Regions from separate parts of the Mesorhizobium sp. ISC15 genome, predicted to be linked through region 2. Evidence: predicted binding sites of a transcription regulator. Region 2 holds the regulator's gene; each other region holds the start of a gene.
The links. The regulator LexA, encoded in region 2, represses DNA repair genes until DNA is damaged. The targets are predictions, from matches to a motif close to TGTTCNNNNTGTGTTCNG.
Positions count from the first base shown of each region.

Region 1 (6,244 bases), 210 kb from region 2:
TCCCAGGTCACACGCTCATCTCCGCATTCGACGCGAGCGAGTTAGCTCAGATATCCAGCACTTCCGTCTCGGCGAACTCCGCGCGTTCCTGGATGAAGCGGAAGCGGGCTTCCGGCTTGGTGCCCATCAATGCGTCGACCGCATCCTTGGTTGCGGCCTCGGCGTCGATCACATCGACCCTGAGCAGCGTGCGCTTCCTCGGGTCCATGGTGGTTTCCTTGAGCTGGGCGGCCATCATTTCGCCCAGCCCCTTGAAGCGGCCGATCTCGACCTTGCCGCGCCCGGTGAATTCGGTGCGCAGAAGTTCGTCCTTGTGCGCATCGTCGCGGGCATAGGCGACCTTGCCGCCTTGCCGGATCGAGTAGAGCGGCGGCACCGCCAGATAGAGATGGCCGCCGTGGACCAAGCTCGGCATCTCCTGATAGAAGAAGGTGATCAGCAGCGAAGCGATGTGGGCGCCGTCGACGTCGGCGTCGGTCATGATGATGACCCGGTCGTAGCGCAGATCCGCGTCGCGGTACTTCGAGCGCGTGCCGCAGCCAAGCGCCTGGATCAGGTCCGAAATCTGCTGGTTGCCGGCCAGCTTGTCGTAGCCGGCGCTGGCGACGTTGAGGATCTTTCCACGCAGCGGCAGCACCGCCTGGCTGGCGCGGTCGCGCGCCTGTTTTGCCGAGCCGCCGGCCGAATCGCCCTCGACGATGAAGAGTTCGGCGCCGGCAGCGGCATTCTGCGTGCAGTCGGCGAGCTTGCCGGGCAGGCGCAGCTTGCGCACCGCGCTCTTGCGCGAGACTTCCTTTTCCTGCCGGCGGCGCACCCGTTCGTCGGCACGCGCGATCACCCATTCGAGCAGTTTTGAGGCTTCCTGCGGGTTGTCGGCTAGCCAGTGATCGAAGGGGTCTCGGATAGCGGTCTCGACGATCCTGATCGCCTCGATCGTCGCCAGCCTGTCCTTGGTCTGGCCGACGAATTCCGGCTCGCGGATGAACACCGACAGCATGCCCGCCGCCGAGATCATGACGTCTTCCGAGGTGACGATCGAAGCGCGCTTGTTGCCGACCAGATCCGCGTAGGCGCGCAAGCCTCGCGTCAAGACGTTACGGAAGCCGGCCTCGTGCGTGCCGCCTTCGCCGGTCGGAATGGTGTTGCAGTAGGAATTGAGGAATCCATCGCCGCCGAACCAGGTCACCGCCCATTCGAGCGAGCCGTGGCCGCCTTGCCTGTCGCTCTTGCCGGCGAAGATTTCGCGGGTGACCTGGAATTCGTCGCCGAGCGACGCTTTTAGATAGTCCTTTAGGCCACCGGGAAAATGGAACTCGGCCTTGGCCGGCGTCGTGTCCTTCTCCTTGATCAGCGAGGGGTCGCAGGTCCAGCGGATCTCGACGCCGCCGAACAGATAGGCCTTCGAGCGCGTCATGCGGTAGAGCCGCGCCGGCTCGAAAGCAGCACCCTTGCCGAAGATCTGCTCGTCGGGATGGAAGCGGATCTTGGTGCCGCGGCGGTTATGCACCTCTCCGAGCTGCTCGAGACCGGTCACCGGAACGCCGCGTGAAAAACGCTGGCGATAGAGCTGGCGGCCGCGTGCGACCTCGACCTCGAGATGGTCCGACAGCGCGTTGACGACGGAGACGCCGACGCCGTGCAGGCCGCCTGAGGTCTCGTAGACCTTCGAGTCGAACTTGCCACCCGAATGCAGCGTCGTCATGATGACTTCGAGCGCCGGCTTCTTGAATTTCGGATGCGGATCGACCGGAATGCCGCGGCCATTGTCGGTCACGGCCAGATATCCGTCGGCTGAAAGCTCGACATCGATGAAAGTCGCGTGGCCGGCTACCGCCTCGTCCATCGAATTGTCGATGACCTCGGCGAACAGATGGTGCATCGCCTTGTCGTCGGTGCCGCCGATATACATGCCGGGCCGCCGCCGCACCGGCTCCAGCCCTTCGAGAACCTCGATGTCGGCGGCACTGTAGCTCTCGCTGCCGTCGCGGGATGCCGGGCGCTTCGCCGCCTGCACCAGCGGGTCGGCCGGGCGCGCGGTGGCGCGAACCGGTTGCGGCTGCTTGTCCATAGTGCCGAAAAGATCGTTATTGTCGTCCATGCTGGTCCTGGATTCCGATGCTGCGAATCACCACCCGATACTGCCACGCTTTTTGCGGGCAGGCGACGGAGGTTCCTGTTACGTTCGAGGATTGAGCCTCTTACCGCAAAACCATTCGACAACCAAGCGGCGGAAATGCGTCGAGCGCATCGACGCTTTGTAAACCTTTTCCGAAGGTTGCATCGGAAGGTTGGCTGAAAACGGTATCCGCGGACTGCCGCCGACCTAGAATGCAGCGGAACTCTCAAGAGGCTGTCGCTTACGCATGTTGGATTACAGTTCGCTCCTGCTCGCGGCGGCGCTGTCGGGCATGTGCCTCAGCATCACCATGTTTGCGATATGGTTCGCCGCGCCGCAGGCCCGCTTCGTCCTGACGGTGGCTTGCGGCATTCTCGTGCTCGTCGCGCATGTGGTCTTGTTCTGGCATTATGCCAGGCATCCCAGCCCCTGGCTTTGCCAGATTGTGCTTGCGCTTCTCAGCCTGGGCTTTCTGATCATCTGCCTGTCGGCCATGCAGTATCTCGGCGTGCGCGACTACAGGCGCGCCATCCTGCCGACCTTGGCTGCGATGGCTGTTTGCGCAGGCGCGACGTATTTCGGCCTCGACGGTGTCGGTTTCATCGTCACCTACGCGACGGTAACGGCGCTGCTCTCGCTTATTGGGGTGATGTTCTGGATCAAGGGCGGTGGTCACGATCGCCGGATTCTGCTGGTCGTTTCGTTCCTGAGCGGCATCTGTGCGCTATCCTTCGTACTTTGCGGCGCGGTCCTGCTGGTCAAGGGCCAATGGATGCTCGGCGTTGCGCCCGACAATTGGGCCGAACGGTTGAACTCCGTCGTGGCGGTCGCCTGCATGACCGGGCTCGGGGCACTGACGCTCTCCCTGCACCATTTACAGGCGCAGATCGAATTGAAGGCCGAGACCATGACCGACCCATTGACCGGGCTGATGAACCGGCGGGCGTTGACAGCATTCTACGGCGAGCGGGTCTTCGGTCCGTTCATGTCCGTGGCCATGTTCGACCTCGACCACTTCAAGAGAACCAACGATGTATTCGGTCATCCGGTCGGCGATCAGGTTCTGTGCCGCTTCGCCGCTGTCATCAGGAAATACGCCAGGACCGGCGTCGACGCCTTCCGGCTGGGCGGCGAGGAATTCGTGCTGGTCATGTCGCGGATGACGGAAGAGAAGGCTTACGACATTGCGAGCAAGATCAGCGTCGCCTTCGGCGCGGAAGTCGTAGCCACCCAGCTTGGTCCGTTGCGCAGCACGGTCAGCGGCGGCATCGGCTTCGGCGGGACCGGCGGCACCAGTCTCGACGATGTGTTGGCGGAAGCCGACGCCGCACTCTATGCGGCAAAGCGCGCCGGGCGAAATCGCGTCATCTCCCACAACAAGGCGAGCAAGGCCGACGCGCCGGCCTTGCGTTCTGCCTGATTGAGGCTTCTATCTTCTTGTTAGACCATGATCTTGTCCGAAGACCGGATTCCACTTTTTGCTGCGCTGACCTTCGGTTCGGGATCATGGTCTACTCCGCCGCGCCCAGATATTCCGACAGCGGCGGGCAGGAGCAGACGAGGTTGCGGTCGCCGGCGACATTGTCGATGCGCGACACCGGCGGCCAGTATTTGGCTGATGTGTCGGCATCGCCGGCCGGATAGGCCGCCTCCAGGCGCGAATAGGGATGGGTCCACTGGCCGGCCAGCGCCTCGGCGGCGGTATGCGGGGCATTGACCAGCGGATTGTCGGCCAGGGGCCATTCGCCTTTGGCCACCTTGGCCGCCTCGCCCGATATCGCGATCATCGCATCGCAGAACCGATCGAGTTCCTGCTTGGGCTCGGATTCGGTCGGCTCGACCATCAGCGTGCCGGCGACCGGAAACGACATGGTCGGCGCATGGAAGCCATAGTCGATCAGCCGCTTGGCGATATCGTCAACGCTGATGCCGGAGCTCTCCTTGAGTACGCGGGTGTCGAGGATGCACTCATGGGCGATGCGATCGTGCCTGCCCTTGTAGAGGAGCGGGAAGTGCGGGGCGAGCCGCGTCGCGACGTAGTTGGCGGAAACGATCGCCGTCTCGGTCGCCTGCTTCAGGCCGGAGGCGCCCATCATGCGGATATACATCCAGGTGATCGGCAGGATGGAAGCGCTGCCGAAGGGTGCGGCCGACACGGCATGCGCCGAGCCTTCGGTGCCATGGCCCGGCAGATAGGGCTTGAGGTGCGCCCTTACGCCGATCGGGCCGACGCCTGGGCCACCGCCGCCATGCGGGATGCAGAAGGTCTTGTGCAGGTTCATGTGACAGACATCGGCGCCGATGTCGCCGGGGCGAGCGAGGCCGACCAAGGCGTTGAGGTTGGCGCCGTCGAAATAGACCTGTGCGCCATGCTCATGGATGAGGGCGCAGAGATGGCGCGCGCCTTCCTCGTATACGCCATGCGTCGAGGGATAGGTGAACATCAGCGCCGCGAGATTCTTGGAATGCTCATTGGCCTTGGCACTCATATCGTCCATGTCGATATTACCGTCCTCGGTGCAGCGCACGACGACAACGCTCATGCCGGCCATCGCCGCACTCGCCGGATTGGTGCCATGCGCGGAGGACGGGATCAGGCAGACGGTGCGATGGCCTTCGCCGCGCGAGCGGTGATAGGCGCGAATGGCGAGCAATCCGGCATACTCTCCCTGGCTGCCGGCATTGGGCTGCAGGCTGACCGCATCGAAGCCGGTGATCTCCGACAGCCAGCCTTCCAGTTCGCCGACCATAGCGCGGTAGCCTGCCGAATGGCTGGCCGGCGCGAACGGATGCAGGTTGGCGACGCTTGGCCAGCTCACCGGCATCATCTCGGCGGCGGCGTTGAGCTTCATCGTGCAGGAGCCGAGTGGGATCATGGCGCGGTCGAGCGCCAGGTCCTTGTCGGCCAGCCGGCGCAGGAAGCGCATCATTTCGGTTTCCGAACGGTTGTCGTGGAAGACGGGCTGCGTGAGAAACTCCTTGCCGCGCGGCTGTCCGGGCATGGTGCTGCCGGCAGCGGCGCCCGCCCTGGCGCCAAACAGCGCCGCGATCGCGTCAAGATCGCCATCGGTCGAGGTCTCATCGAAGCTGATGCCGATGTGGTCGGCGTCGATGACCCGCAGCAGTCGGCCGGTCTTTTCAGCGGCGGCGGCGATCGCGTCGGCTCCGCCCTTCACTTCCACCGTCACCGTGTCGAAGCGGCTTGCGCCAAGCACCGAAACGCCTGATGCCTTGAGGCCGGCTGCCAAGCGGTTGGCCAATGCATGAATTCGGCCGGCAATCGCCTGCAGCCCGGCAGGGCCGTGCCAGATCGCATAGGCCGTCGCCATGTTGGCGAGCAGCGCCTGCGCGGTACAGATGTTGGAGGTCGCCTTGTCGCGGCGGATATGCTGTTCGCGCGTCTGCAAGGCGAGACGATAGCCGGCGCGGCCTTTGCTGTCGGTCGACTGCCCGACGAGGCGGCCGGGCATCAGCCGCGTCAGCCTGTCTGAAACGGCGCAATAGGCGGCGTGCGGTCCGCCAAAGCCCATCGGCACGCCGAAGCGCTGCATCGGGCCGACAGCGATGTCGGCGCCAAGCCTAGCCGGCGCGTCGGTCAGCGTCAGCCCGAGCGGATCGGCAATGAAGACGACCAGCGCGCCGGTGGCACGGGCTTTTTCGATTGCCACCTTATGGTCGCCATAGACGCCAAACGTATCAGGCCAGGAGACGAGCAAGGCGGCTGTGTTGTCGTCGATCGTGTCGCCGTCGACCTCGATGCCGAGCGGCTCGGCGCGGGTGCGCACGACGTCGAGCGTCTGCGGATGCGGCGTGCCGGCCAGCGCCACCTTGGTCCGCTTGTCGCGGTGATGGCGCAACGCAATGCCGACCGCCTCGGCTACCGCCGTCGCCTCGTCGAGCAGCGACGCCGACGCTACCGGCAGGCCGGTCAGCTCAGTGACCAGGGTCTGGAAATTGAACAGCATTTCGAGCCGTCCCTGGCTGATTTCGGCCTGGTAGGGCGTGTAAGCCGTATACCAGGCCGGGTTCTCGAACAGATTGCGCTGGATGACCGGCGGCACGTGGACGCCGTGGTAGCCGGCGCCGATAAAGCTCTTCAGAACTGTATTTTTTGCCATTGTCGCTGAA
Region 1 is NZ_JAVSPX010000001.1:4,641,282-4,647,525, reverse strand. Features, by position in the region: gene RPG13_RS22360 (FUSC family protein) at 1-11, opposite strand, end outside; gene parE (DNA topoisomerase IV subunit B) at 47-2,098, opposite strand; gene RPG13_RS22350 (GGDEF domain-containing protein) at 2,364-3,536, shown strand; gene gcvP (aminomethyl-transferring glycine dehydrogenase) at 3,628-6,244, opposite strand, start outside.
Region 1: the regulator LexA is predicted to act here: its motif matches at 2,169-2,186, upstream of parE (DNA topoisomerase IV subunit B).

Region 2 (6,244 bases):
AGCTTATGGCCGCCGGCCAGCGCATATTCCCGGATCGCTGCTTCCGCCGCTTCGGCCGTCCAATCGCCTGAAATCGTCTTCAGCGCCACGTGCGCGCCCCGCAGGATCTCGCGCGCCCCACCGCCGAGCAATGCAGCCGCCTTCTCATCGATCGGCAGCGGCCGCTCGGCGAACAGGAAGGCGGCACCGTCGGCCAGCTCGACCAGCGTCTTGGCGCGCTCCTTCAGGCCTGGCAGGGCGGCAAGCAACTGCGCCTTGCGCGTGTCGTCGAGACGCGCGGCGATCGCCGGGCCGCCTTCCAGATAGGGCAAAGTGGCGATGAAGATATCGAGCAATTCGGCGTCGTTCATGCGGCGCATGTGCACGCCGTTCAGCGCCTCGAGCTTGGCGAAGTCGAAGCGGGCGGCTCCCTTGTTGACGTCGCCGATGTCGAACCACGCAATCATGTCGGCGATCGACATGATCTCGTCGTCGCCGTGGCTCCAGCCGAGCCGCGCCAGGTAGTTGAGCAGTGCCTCGGGCAGATAGCCCATGGCACGATAGGCTTCGACGCCGAGGGCGCCGTGCCGCTTCGACAGCTTGGCGCCGTCGGCGCCATGGATCAGCGGGATATGCGACATCGCCGGCACGTCCCAGCCCATGGCTCGATAGATCATCATCTGGCGGGCGGCATTGGTCAGATGGTCGTCGCCGCGGATGATGTGGGTGATGCCCATGTCATGGTCGTCGACGACGACGGCATGCATATAGGTCGGATTGCCGTCCGAGCGCAGGATGATGAAATCGTCGAGATCCTTGTTGGGAAAGCGGACATCGCCCTGCACGAGGTCATGCACCACCGTCTCGCCGTCGGCCGGCGCCTTGATGCGGATCGCGCCCTTGGCGCCGGCCGGCGCCTCCGACGGGTCGCGATCGCGCCAGCGGCCGTCATAGCGGGGAGGCAGCCCCTTGGCCCGCGCGCTCTCACGCATCGCCTCCAGCTCAGCCGGCGTCGCATAGCAGTAATAGGCCTTGCCGAGGCGCACCAGCTCCTCGGCGACAGCGCGGTGGCGCGGCGCGCGCTCGAACTGCGATACCGGCTCGCCGTCCCAGGTGAGGCCGAGCCAGGAGAGCCCGTCGAGAATGGCGGCGGTTGCCGCATCGGTCGAACGCCCACGATCGGTGTCTTCAATGCGCAGCAGCATCTTGCCGCCGGTGTGTTTCGAATACAGCCAGTTGAACAGCGCCGTCCGGGCCCCGCCAATATGCAGGAAGCCGGTGGGCGAGGGGGCAAAACGGGTGACGACCTTGTCGGACATGGAACTCTCGGGCAAGCGCAGGAAACCGATGTGGTTGCGCGGACTTTCGCGCGTCGCGCGTTCATGTAGCATAGGAGGTCAAGGGCGCAAGGGGCAGACCCGATGGCTGGACCAGGCCGCGGCGTGGACGAGAGCGAGGGCGCGATCGCGAGCGTCAGCGAACGATCGCTGTTTGCCGACGTTTCTCCCGTCGAGCCGCTACCCGTTTCGCTGCCTGCGCCGCACCCCGGCATCCAGCCTCTCTCGCCGGACCGCTCCGCGCCAATACCGGCGCCAATACCGGCTCCTGTCGTTCATTTCCGCCGTCTTTCACTATCCGCTATCCGCAACAGCGTGGTTTCGGCGGCGGGCATGGAGCTCGACCGCGGCGTCGCCTTCCTGCTGGTGCCGGTTTTCCTGGCATCCGGAGTGATCGTCTATTTCTCGCTTGCCGTGGAACCGGACTTTCCGCAGCCCATTGCCGTGGTGGTCCTCACAGCATTGTGCGCAGCGGTCACGCGGTCATGGCGCAAAACACATTTGTGTTTCATGGCAGCGTTGCTGTGCGCGCTCGGTGTGCTCGCCGCCAAGGTTGAAACCTGGCGCGCGGGAACGCAGATGCTCGGTTCGGTAATCCAGACCCAACTCACCGGCCGCGTCGTCAGGCTCGACCAGATGGCGAACGGCCGGATCAGGCTGACCCTCGACGTGATATCGACCGCCCGGCCGACACTGCGTTATGCACCGGAACGTGTCAGGGTTTCGGCACGCAAAATTCCCGCTGAGATGACCGCAGGCTCGGTGGCAACCGGCTATGCAAGGCTTTTGCCTCCGACTGGCCCGGTTCGGCCCGACAGCTATGACTTCTCCTTTGACAGCTATTTCGCCGGTATCGGCGCCAGTGGCTTTTTCCTCGGCAATCCGAAGATCGTCGCTTCCGAAGATGCACCGTTAGCAGCGCGCCTTTCTTCGTCGATCGAAAAGGCGCGTGAAACCATCGCCGACCATATCAGGGACAGCATCGGTGGCGCCGAGGGGGAGATTGCCGCTGCGCTGATCGTCGGCGTGCGTGCCGGCATCCCCGAAGAGATCAACGAATCGATGCGGCGCACCGGCATCTACCACATCATCTCCATTTCCGGCCTGCACATGGCGCTTGTCGCCGGCACCATCATGGGATTGCTGCGCGGCGCCTTTGCGCTGTTTCCCGATTTTTCGTCGCGCCGGCCGGTCAAAAAATATGCGGCTGCAGCCGCACTCCTTTCCATCGCTGCCTATCTCATTTTTTCCGGCATCGTGGTCGCGGCTGAGCGCAGCTTCATCATGCTGGCGGTAATGCTTGTCGCCGTGCTGTTCGACCGGGCTGCGCTCACCATGCGCAATCTTACGATTTCAGCCATCGCCGTCATCGTCGTGTCGCCGCACGAGGTGGTCGGCCCAAGCTTCCAGATGTCCTTCGCCGCGACCGCGGCTCTCGTGGGCGCCTATGCCGGCTGGTCCGACTATCGTGCCGACAAGGCCACGGCGCCGCCACAACGACGGTCACCGGCCGCTTTCGTCACGCGGAAGCTCGTCGCTGGAACAGGCACCATCGCCATGACCTCCATCATTGCCGGGAGCGCCACCGCGCTCTTCGCCATCTGGCACTTCCAGCGCGTCTCGCCGCTCAGTCTGTTTGCCAATCTGGCCGTCATGCCGATCGTCACGGTCGTCATGTTCCTGGCGGTCGTCAGCGCCTTGGCAATGCCTTTCGGCTTCGACGGACCTTTCCTCGACATGATGGGCAAGGGGCTGACGGCCATGATTGCAATATCGGGATGGATCTCCGAACGTTCGCCGGTCGATGCAGTCGGGCTGATTTCGTTGCAGTCGGTTCTGCTGGTGACGGTCGCCCTGGTCATCGCCACGATGGCGACGACATGGTTGCGGCTTGCGGCACTTCCCTTTGCGCTTGCCGGCCTGCTGACGATTTCCGAGACGCGAACCCCCGACGTGCTGATCTCGGAGGATGCGCATCTGGTGGCGCTGCCGATCGGCGGCGGCGAACTTGCCGTCAACCGGGTGCGCTCGAACGAATTCACCACCGACAACTGGAAACATGCGCTGACTTCAGCGACCATTGTCGAGCCGGAGACGTTCGAAAAAGGAGACGTGCGGTTCGACATCGCCGACCCGGCCGACCTGCCGCCGGGAGCGCCTTTCTATTGCACTGCCGGCCTGTGCCTCGCCCGGCATCCATCCGGCGCGATCATCGCGCTCGCCGACGACCGCAAAATCGCGCGGCCAGCCTGTGCCTTTGCGGACTTGATCGTCATCGACGATGCCACGGCCTATTATAATCCCTGCCGCAACCCGCTGGTCCTCGTCGTGACCAAACGGCAGCTCGCTCGCATGGGCAGTGCCGCCGTCTTTTTCGATCCGCTATCGGCGACGACGCGCGCAGAAATCCGTTTTGCCGTCAAACAGCCATATAGGCCTTGGCATGAGCAGCGGAGATTTTCGCGCGAGGCGAGGGGCCTGCCGCCATACCGTAAGCCTGAGAAACCCAAGAAAGCTGCCGTTCAGTAACGTCGGATCAATCCGACGAGCTTGCCTTGCACCTTGACCCGGTCCGGCCCGAAGATGCGCGTCTCATAGGCCGGGTTGGCGGCTTCCAGGGCGATCGAGGCGCCCTTGCGGCGGAACCGCTTCAGCGTCGCTTCCTCCTCGTCGACCAGGGCGACAATGATCTCGCCAGGCTGGGCGGTGTCGGCGTTGCGAATGATGACCGTGTCGCCGTCGAAGATGCCGGCCTCGATCATCGAATCACCCTTGACCTCCAGCGCGTAGTGCGCGCCGCCTGTGATCATGTCCGGTGGCACCGAGATCGAATGCGTCTGGTGCTGGATGGCATCGATCGGCACACCGGCAGCGATGCGGCCCATCACCGGGATGGAGACAGTGGCAATGACGTCGTCGTCATTGCCGGCCGCAGGCATGCGTGACGGCGCCGGCTTGATCTGTCGGCCGAGGCTGCCCTGCCCAAGGCTGCCCTGAATGACGCTCGGCGAAAATTTGCGCGCCGCATTGAGGCCGGGCGCGATCGAATCGGGCAGGCGCAGCACTTCCAGCGCGCGGGCGCGGTTGGGCAGCCGGCGAATGAAGCCGCGTTCCTCCAGCGCCGTGATCAACCGATGGATTCCCGATTTGGACGCGAGATCGAGCGCTTCCTTCATCTCGTCAAACGAGGGCGGAATGCCGCTTTCCTTCAGCCGCTCGTGGATGAACATCAGCAGCTCATGTTGTTTGCGTGTCAGCATCGCGACCCCCGACAGAATCAGAAAAACAAACCCAGAACAAACACTATCTGTTCCAGTTGTGTTCCGCAACTGTTTAAAGTTTAATGAATGCGTTGACGTTTTGTTCAGCGTAGCATCAGCACGCTGCAGGCGGCGCCTGTCGCGGCGGGGGGAGCGAATGGCTCGCGCACGATCAGCCCGTTGGCGTCGGCCAGCATTCTGAGCATCGAGGAATCCTGGATGCCGAACGGCGTCGCCTTGAGCGTGCCGGCGTCTTCCTTCACCACGGCGCGTACATAGTCCTGCCTGATATCGTTGGCCGCCATGGCGGCACCGAGCCGCGCCTGACGCATGTCCTGCCGGTAGGCGCGTCCGCCAAGCCGCGCAAGCAGCGGCTTCAGGAAGAGCTGCGTGCAGACCAGGCTCGCCACCGGATTGCCGGGCAGGCCGATGCAGCGGATGTCGCCCAGCCGGCCGAACATCAGCGGCTTGCCGGGCCGCATGGCGATCTTCCAGAAATCGAGCGTCATGCCTTCGCCGGTCAGCACGTCGTGGACGAGGTCGTGGTCGCCGACCGAGGCGCCGCCCAGCGTGACGATGACGTCAGCCCCTGCGTTAACCGCCTTTTTCACCAGCGCGGCAATCGCCTCTTTGCGGTCGGGGGCGATGCCGAGGTCGAGCGCGCTGGCGCCGACCGAGCGGGCCGCGGCAGCGACGCCATAGGCGTTGGACGAGATGATCTGGTCCGGGCCAAGGTCGCTGCCTGGCGGCAGCAATTCGTCGCCGGTGGCGATGATGGCGACCAGCGGCCGTTTCACCACGCTGACCTGCGGATGGTTGGCCGACGCCGCCAGCGACAACGCCGCCGGATCAAGCAGGCGGCCTTTCTCCAGCAGAACGTCGCCCTTCGAGAAATCGAGCCCGAGGCGGCGGATGTTGCGGCCTTCAACCGTCGACGCGGTCACTTCGATGCTGCCGCCGCCGAGGTCGCGGACATTCTCCTGGATGACGATGGTGTCAGCGCCTGCGGGAAGCGGCGCGCCGGTGAAGATGCGCACGGCCTGCGCCGGGCCGACTGTTCCGGCAAAGCCGCGTCCGGCCGGCGCCATGCCGATCACCGCAAGTGTTGCCGGCGCGGAGGCGACATCCTCGGCCCGCACGGCATAGCCGTCCATGGCGGACGCGTTGAAGGGCGGCTGGGTGCGGAGCGCCGTGAGCGGGTCCGCCAGTATCCGGTCGGCGGCGTCCATCAGGGTGACGCTTTCAGCTTGCAAGGGCGCAGCATCTTCAAGCAGGCGCTCGAGCGCGTCGGCAACCGGAAGCAGCGCCATTATTGGCCTGCCCCTTGGGCGCCTACTTTGTAGACGCCGGATTTGCCGCCGGTCTTTTCCACCAGCCTGATGCCGGAGATCACCATGGCGCGGTCGACCGCCTTAGCCATGTCGTAGATGGTCAGGCAAGCGACCGAGACGGCGGTCAGCGCCTCCATCTCGACGCCGGTCTTGCCGGTGACGCGGGCCAGCGCCGTGACCTTCAGGCCAGGCAGCGTCGCGTCCGGTTCGATGTCGACGGATATCTTGGTCAACAGCAGCGGGTGACAGAGCGGGATCAGCTCATGCGTCCTCTTGGCCGCCATGATGCCGGCGATGCGCGCCGTGCCCAGCACGTCGCCTTTCTTGGCATCGCCGT
Region 2 is NZ_JAVSPX010000001.1:4,431,710-4,437,953, reverse strand. Features, by position in the region: gene gltX (glutamate--tRNA ligase) at 1-1,298, opposite strand, end outside; gene RPG13_RS21360 (ComEC/Rec2 family competence protein) at 1,401-3,845, shown strand; gene lexA (transcriptional repressor LexA) at 3,839-4,576, opposite strand; gene RPG13_RS21350 (molybdopterin molybdotransferase MoeA) at 4,681-5,886, opposite strand; gene moaC (cyclic pyranopterin monophosphate synthase MoaC) at 5,886-6,244, opposite strand, start outside.

Region 3 (6,244 bases), 630 kb from region 2:
GGCGCTCGCGCCGAGCATACTGGCGCAGCAGCTCCATATGATCAACCATGCCCTGGCCGGCGCCTTGTTCTTCGAACTGGCGATCGTGGCCGCCGTCACCATATTGGTGACGACACGCCTTTCGAGCCGCAGCACCATGCTCGCGGCTTTGGCCCTGATGATCCCGACCGTCGTCCTGGTCGTGGCGGCGCAGGTCTTCGCTTCGATGGCCATCATGATCGCCGCGACTGCGTTCTGCGGCGTCGCGGCAGCGCTCGGCTATCGTGGCGGCCTGCAAGTGGTCAACCAGATCGCGCCGGCCAGCCGCCGCGCCGAAGTGGTCTCAGCCTTCTTTATCTGCTGCTTTTGCGGCAATGCGCTGCCGGTCATCGGTATTGGCATCCTGTCGACGGTGATAAGCGCGACAATGGCAAGCCTGGCCTTTGCCGGCATGATCACGATCTTTTCCCTGGTGGCGCTCGCGTTTGGCGCCAGATATGCGCTGTGAGCCCTTCGTTCAGCCGTTCGGCGTTTCGGGCGAAAGATTCGCGCGCTGGCGCGGCACGCCAAGACCGGTGTCCGGCGGCTCGGCGGCGGCCGGCCTGTCCTCGATCATGTGCATAGTGCGCCAGCGACCGAAGCGGTAATAGGCCGCTGCCAGCGCGAGCGAGGTGATCGAGCCGACCGGAAAGCTCCACCACAGCGCTTCCTCGCCGATCACGCTTCGGAAGAAATAGGCGAAGCTGGTGCGCACCAGAAGCACCGAGATCACCAGGATGATCAGAGGCGGCATCACCGCGCCGGTGGCGCGCACCGTGGCGAAGAGCACGATGGTGACGCCGAACAGGATGAAGGACCAGGACGCGACCTTGTTGATGTGGGTGGCGATGTCGATTGCGGCGAGGGTCGGCGTGCGTCTGATCCAGCTCTTTTTATTGATTTTGCTGTCTCTCACACCCCGGTGACAAACCCGTCTAGAACCCGTTTCTGGCCGGCCTTGTCGAAGTCGATGGTCAGCTTGTTGCCGTCGATGGCCGAAATGTTGCCGTTGCCGAATTTCTGGTGGAAGACGCGGTCGCCGACATTGAAGGCCGACGGCGTGTCAGCGACGGATTTGGCGACCAGCTCGCCGTCGATGGTCCGGCCTTTTACGCTGGTGCGGCCGGCACCATAGCCCGAGTCGGTCTCGCCATAGCCAATGCGCTCGACCTGATGGCCGGAGCGCGAGCCCCAGTTGCGGTCGGTTGCCTCGGTGCGGTTCTGTTGCGCGCGCTGCCAGCCCGGCGTCGCATAGGTGTTGGAGAAGGCGCCGGATTTCTCGGCTCCGACATTGTCGAAACGCGAGGCGCCATAGGGGTTCTGCCTTCCTGCTCCTTGGCCGCCACGGCCCGATGCGAACGAGCCGCCGCCATAGGAATTGCCATAACCGCCGTAGCTGTTGCCGCTTTCGGCGACCTCGACATGGGCTTCCGGCAATTCGTCGAGGAAACGCGACGGGATCGTCGATTGCCACAGACCATGAATGCGGCGGTTGGAGACGAACCACAAATGCAGGTTCTTCTTGGCACGGGTCAGGCCGACATAGGCCAGCCGCCGTTCTTCCTCCAGCCCGGAGCGGCCGCCCTCGTCGAGTGCGCGCTGGTGTGGAAAAAGGCCTTCCTCCCAGCCAGGGAGAAACACGGTCTCGAATTCGAGGCCCTTGGCCGAATGCAGCGTCATGATGTTGACGGCGTCGAGCTCGGCGTTCTGCTCGGCGTCCATCACGAGTGCGACATGTTCGAGGAAGGAGCGCAGCGACTCATACTCCTCCATGGAGCGGATCAGTTCTTTCAGGTTTTCCAGCCGGCCAGGAGCTTCCACCGAGCGGTCGTTCTTCCACATATCGGTATAGCCGCTCTCCTCCAGTATGGTCTCGGCCAGCTCGGTGTGCGGCGTGGTTTCCAGCGCCTTCTGCCAGCGCTCGAAATTGGCTGATACCTCGCGCAGCGCGGCGCGCGGCTTCGGCTTCAGCTCGTCGCTTTCGGCGAGCTTGGCGGCGGCCTCCAGCATCGGGATGCGCAGCGCCCTGGCGGTATCGTGGATCTGGCGGATGGTGGCTTCGCCCAACCCGCGCTTCGGCACGTTGACGATGCGCTCGAAGGCAAGGTCGTCTGCGCCTTGCGCGACGACGCGGAAGAAGGCCAGCGCATCGCGGATTTCGAGGCGTTCGTAGAAGCGCGGGCCGCCGATGACGCGGTAGTTGAGGCCGAGCGTGACGAAACGGTCCTCGAATTCGCGCATCTGGAAGGACGCTCGGACAAGAATGGCCATGTCGTTGAGATTGTGCTTCTGCCGCTGATAGGCTTCGATGGTTTCGCCGACGGCGCGGGCCTCCTCCTCGGAATCCCAGGCGGCATGGACGTGCACTTTCTCATCGTCCTCTGCGACTTTTTCGGTGAACAGCGTCTTGCCGAAGCGGCCTTCATTGTGGGCGATGAGGTGGGAGGCGGTGCCGAGGATGTGCGCGGTGGAGCGATAGTTGCGCTCCAGCCGGATGATCGTGGCGCCGGGGAAATCCTTGTCGAAGCGCAGGATGTTGTCGACCTCGGCCCCGCGCCAGCCGTAGATGGATTGATCGTCGTCGCCGACGCAGCAGATATTAACCGTGGCCGGGCGCGGGTTTCCCTCCCCCTTGAGGGGAGGGTGGCCGGGCAAAGCCCGGCCGGGTGGGGTCCGTGCGGCAGTGCTCGACGCTCTGGCGGTGCCTTCTGCGGCAACCCCCTCCGCCCGCTTCGCGGGCACCTCCCCCTCAAGGGGGGAGGATTGTGGCCGCTGCGCCAAAAGGCGCAGCCACATGTACTGCGCGGTGTTGGTGTCCTGATATTCGTCGACGAGGATGTAGCGAAAACGCTTATGATATTCCTTCAGCACGTCCGGATTGGCGCGGAAGATGCGGATCGGATGGCACAGGAGGTCGCCGAAGTCGCAGGCGTTCAGCGTCTTCAGCCGCTCCTGGTAGGCCTTGTAGAGTTCTCGGCCCTTGCCGTTGGCGAAGGCGCGGGCGTCGCCCTCGGGAATGTCGGCGGGGCCAAGCCCCTTGTTTTTCCAGCCGTCGATCATCTGGGCGAACTGCTTGGCCGGCCAGCGCTTGTCGTCCAGCCCTTCGGCCTGGATGAGCTGCTTGATCAGGCGCACGACATCATCGGTGTCAAGAATAGTGAAATCGGATTTGAGCCCGGCAAGCTCGGCGTGCCGGCGTAAGAGCTTCACGCCAATCGAGTGGAAGGTGCCGAGCCACGGCATGCCTTCCACATTGCCTTCGCCGATCAAGAGGCCGATGCGCTGCTTCATTTCGCGCGCGGCCTTGTTGGTGAAGGTGACGGCGAGGATCTGCGACGGGAAGGCCTTACCGGTGGCGAGGATGTGGGCGATGCGGGTGGTCAAGACGCGCGTCTTGCCGGTGCCGGCGCCGGCCAGCACCAGAACCGGGCCTTCGGTGGTTTCCACCGCCAGCCGCTGCTCGGGGTTGAGCCCGTTCAGATAATCGGGCGCATTGTTGTGGCCGCTGCGGGCAGCCATGGCGCGCGCAGCAATGCCCGACGGGGCCACGGGCCGCGCGTTCGGTTCGTCAAAAAAAGGCATATCTTCCGAAAAGCCGGACATCTCCCCCGAATGTAGTGATTCGGCAGCGAAAGGCCAGAAGTGTCTCCGTTTTGTTCTCTATCCAGTCCGTAGAACCACAATCTGGATGGGTCCGCGACCCAAAACGTCGAGCTTGCTGTGGGTCCACGCCTAAAACGCGGAGCTTGCTTGACAGCCACGGCGGGCCGGAGAAAGTTGTGCTCGGGGCAGGAACGCAATGCCGGGTTGCCCATAGACGCGTTGCGAAGCGCGCACCAGTCGAAGGAGCATCGTCTTGGCTGTCGTCGTTACCTCCCTCATCCTTTTCCTCATCGGCCTGGCGCTTGGTGGCGGCGGCATCTGGTTAGCTTCGCTGGGCGGCAGTTGGTACTACATCATTGCTGGCATCGCCTTCCTCGTCGCTGGCTGGCTGCTCTACAGGCGCAAATCCATGGCGCTGTGGCTGTACGCGGCGATCGTCATCGGCACGCTCTGCTGGGCGGTCTGGGAAATCGGCTTCGACTGGTGGGAACTCGGTCCGCGCGGCGGCATCATCGTGCTTATCGCGTTGTGGCTATTGACGCCGTGGGCGCGGCGCGGGCTCACCGGTCCCGATGGACGCGCGCCGCTGATCCTCGCGGTGCTGGCGTCGCTTGCCGTCGCCGGCTATTCGATGACAACCGATCCAAAGGATATCGCCGGCGAACTCAATACCGATGAGGTGACGCCAACGGCCGACCTCGGCGGCAACGTGCCAGCCGGCGAATGGCATTTTTACGGCCGCACCCAGTATGGCCAGCGCTATTCGCCGCTCGACCAGATCACCGTCGAAAACGTTGCCAATTTGCAGCCGGCCTGGACCTATCGCACCGGTGACGTGAAAGGGCCCGACGACGTCACTGAGACAACCTATCAGGTGACGCCGCTGAAGGTCGCCGACACGCTCTACATTTGCACCCCGCACAATTTCGCCATTGCCATAGATGCCGCGAGCGGCAAGGAGAAATGGCGCTTCGATCCCCAGGTCAAGCTGGACAAGGACCGCCAGCACCAGACGTGCCGCGGCGTGTCCTATTATGCCGATGCCAAAATCGCCGCCGGCCAGCCCTGTGCAGCACGCGTCTATCTGCCGACATCCGACGCCCGGCTGATCGCGCTCGACGCCGCGAATGGCCAGGTCTGTCCCACATTTGCCGAAGGCGGCACGTTGAACCTGCTCGCCAACATGCCATATCCGAAGCCGGGCTATTATTATTCGACGTCGGCGCCGCTGATCGTCGCCAACAAGATCATCGTCGGCGGCGCGGTCAACGACAATTATTCAACGCAGGAGCCGTCCGGCGTCATCCGTGCCTTCGACGTCGACACCGGCGCCCTGATTTGGAACTGGGATTCGGGCAATCCGGACCAGACGACGCCACTGGCACCGGGTCAGACCTATACCAACAACTCGCCCAACATGTGGTCGACGGCGAGCGCCGACGAGAAGCTCGGTTTGCTCTATGTGCCGCTCGGCAACAAGACGCCGGATCAGCTCGGCGCCGGGCGGAGCGCCAATGACGAGAAATTCTCCTCTTCGGTCACAGCGCTCGATCTCAACACCGGACAATTGCGGTGGGTGCGGCAGACCGTGCATCACGATCTCTGGGACATGGACGTGCCGGCGCAGCCGACGCTGGTCGACATCACCACGGCTGCCGGCGTCGTGCCGGCGCTGGTCGGGCCGACCAAACAGGGCGACCTCTATGTGCTCGACCGGCGCAGCGGCGAGCCGATCGTCCCGATCAACGAAGTGCCGGCGCCGGGCGGCGCGATCGAGGGCGACCACACCTCGCCGACGCAGCCGGTTTCGGACCTGAGCTTCAATCCGAAGCCGCTGACCGGCGCCGACATGTGGGGCATCACCATGTTCGACCAGCTGGCTTGCCGGATCGAGTTCCTTAAACTGCGCTACGAGGGCCGCTACACGCCGCCGTCGCTGCAAGGCTCGCTGATCTATCCCGGCAATTTCGGCACGTTCAACTGGGGCGGCGTGGCGGTCGATCCGGTCCGGCAGGTGATGTTCGGCATGCCGACATACCTGGCGTTCATCTCCAAGCTGGTGCCGCGCGCGGACGTGCCGCCGCCGGGCGATACCAAAGGCAGCGAACAGGGCCTCAACCGCAATGAAGGTGCGCCTTATGCAGTGATATTGAAGCCGTTTCTGTCGCCGCTCGGCATCCCCTGCCAGGCACCGCCCTGGGGCTATGTCGCGGGCGCCGATCTCAGGACCGGCAAGATCGTCTACAAGCATCGCAACGGCACCGTCTACGACATGACGCCGCTGCCGCTGCCGTTCAAGGTCGGCGTGCCGGGCATCGGTGGGCCGATGATCACCGCCGGCGGCGTCGCCTTCCTTGGTGCTGCGGTCGACGACTTCTTCCGCGCCTATGATCTGACGACCGGCAGGCAGCTCTGGCAGACCCGGCTGCCGGCCGGCGGGCAGTCGACGCCGATGACCTACACGGTCGCCGATGGACGCCAATTCGTGGTCATCGTCGCCGGCGGCCATGGCTCGGTCGGCACCAAGCCGGGGGATTATGTGATGGCCTACACGCTGCCGAAGTAGAGAGTTCTTTCAGAGGCCAGGATTGCTTTTCACGCTGCTTGCAGGCCGGCGCCGGTT
Region 3 is NZ_JAVSPX010000001.1:5,064,727-5,070,970, reverse strand. Features, by position in the region: gene RPG13_RS24375 (MFS transporter) at 1-487, shown strand, start outside; gene RPG13_RS24370 (hypothetical protein) at 497-934, opposite strand; gene RPG13_RS24365 (ATP-dependent helicase) at 931-3,621, opposite strand; gene RPG13_RS24360 (glucose/quinate/shikimate family membrane-bound PQQ-dependent dehydrogenase) at 3,875-6,187, shown strand; gene RPG13_RS24355 (hypothetical protein) at 6,197-6,244, opposite strand, start outside.
Region 3: the regulator LexA is predicted to act here: its motif matches at 3,662-3,679, upstream of RPG13_RS24365 (ATP-dependent helicase).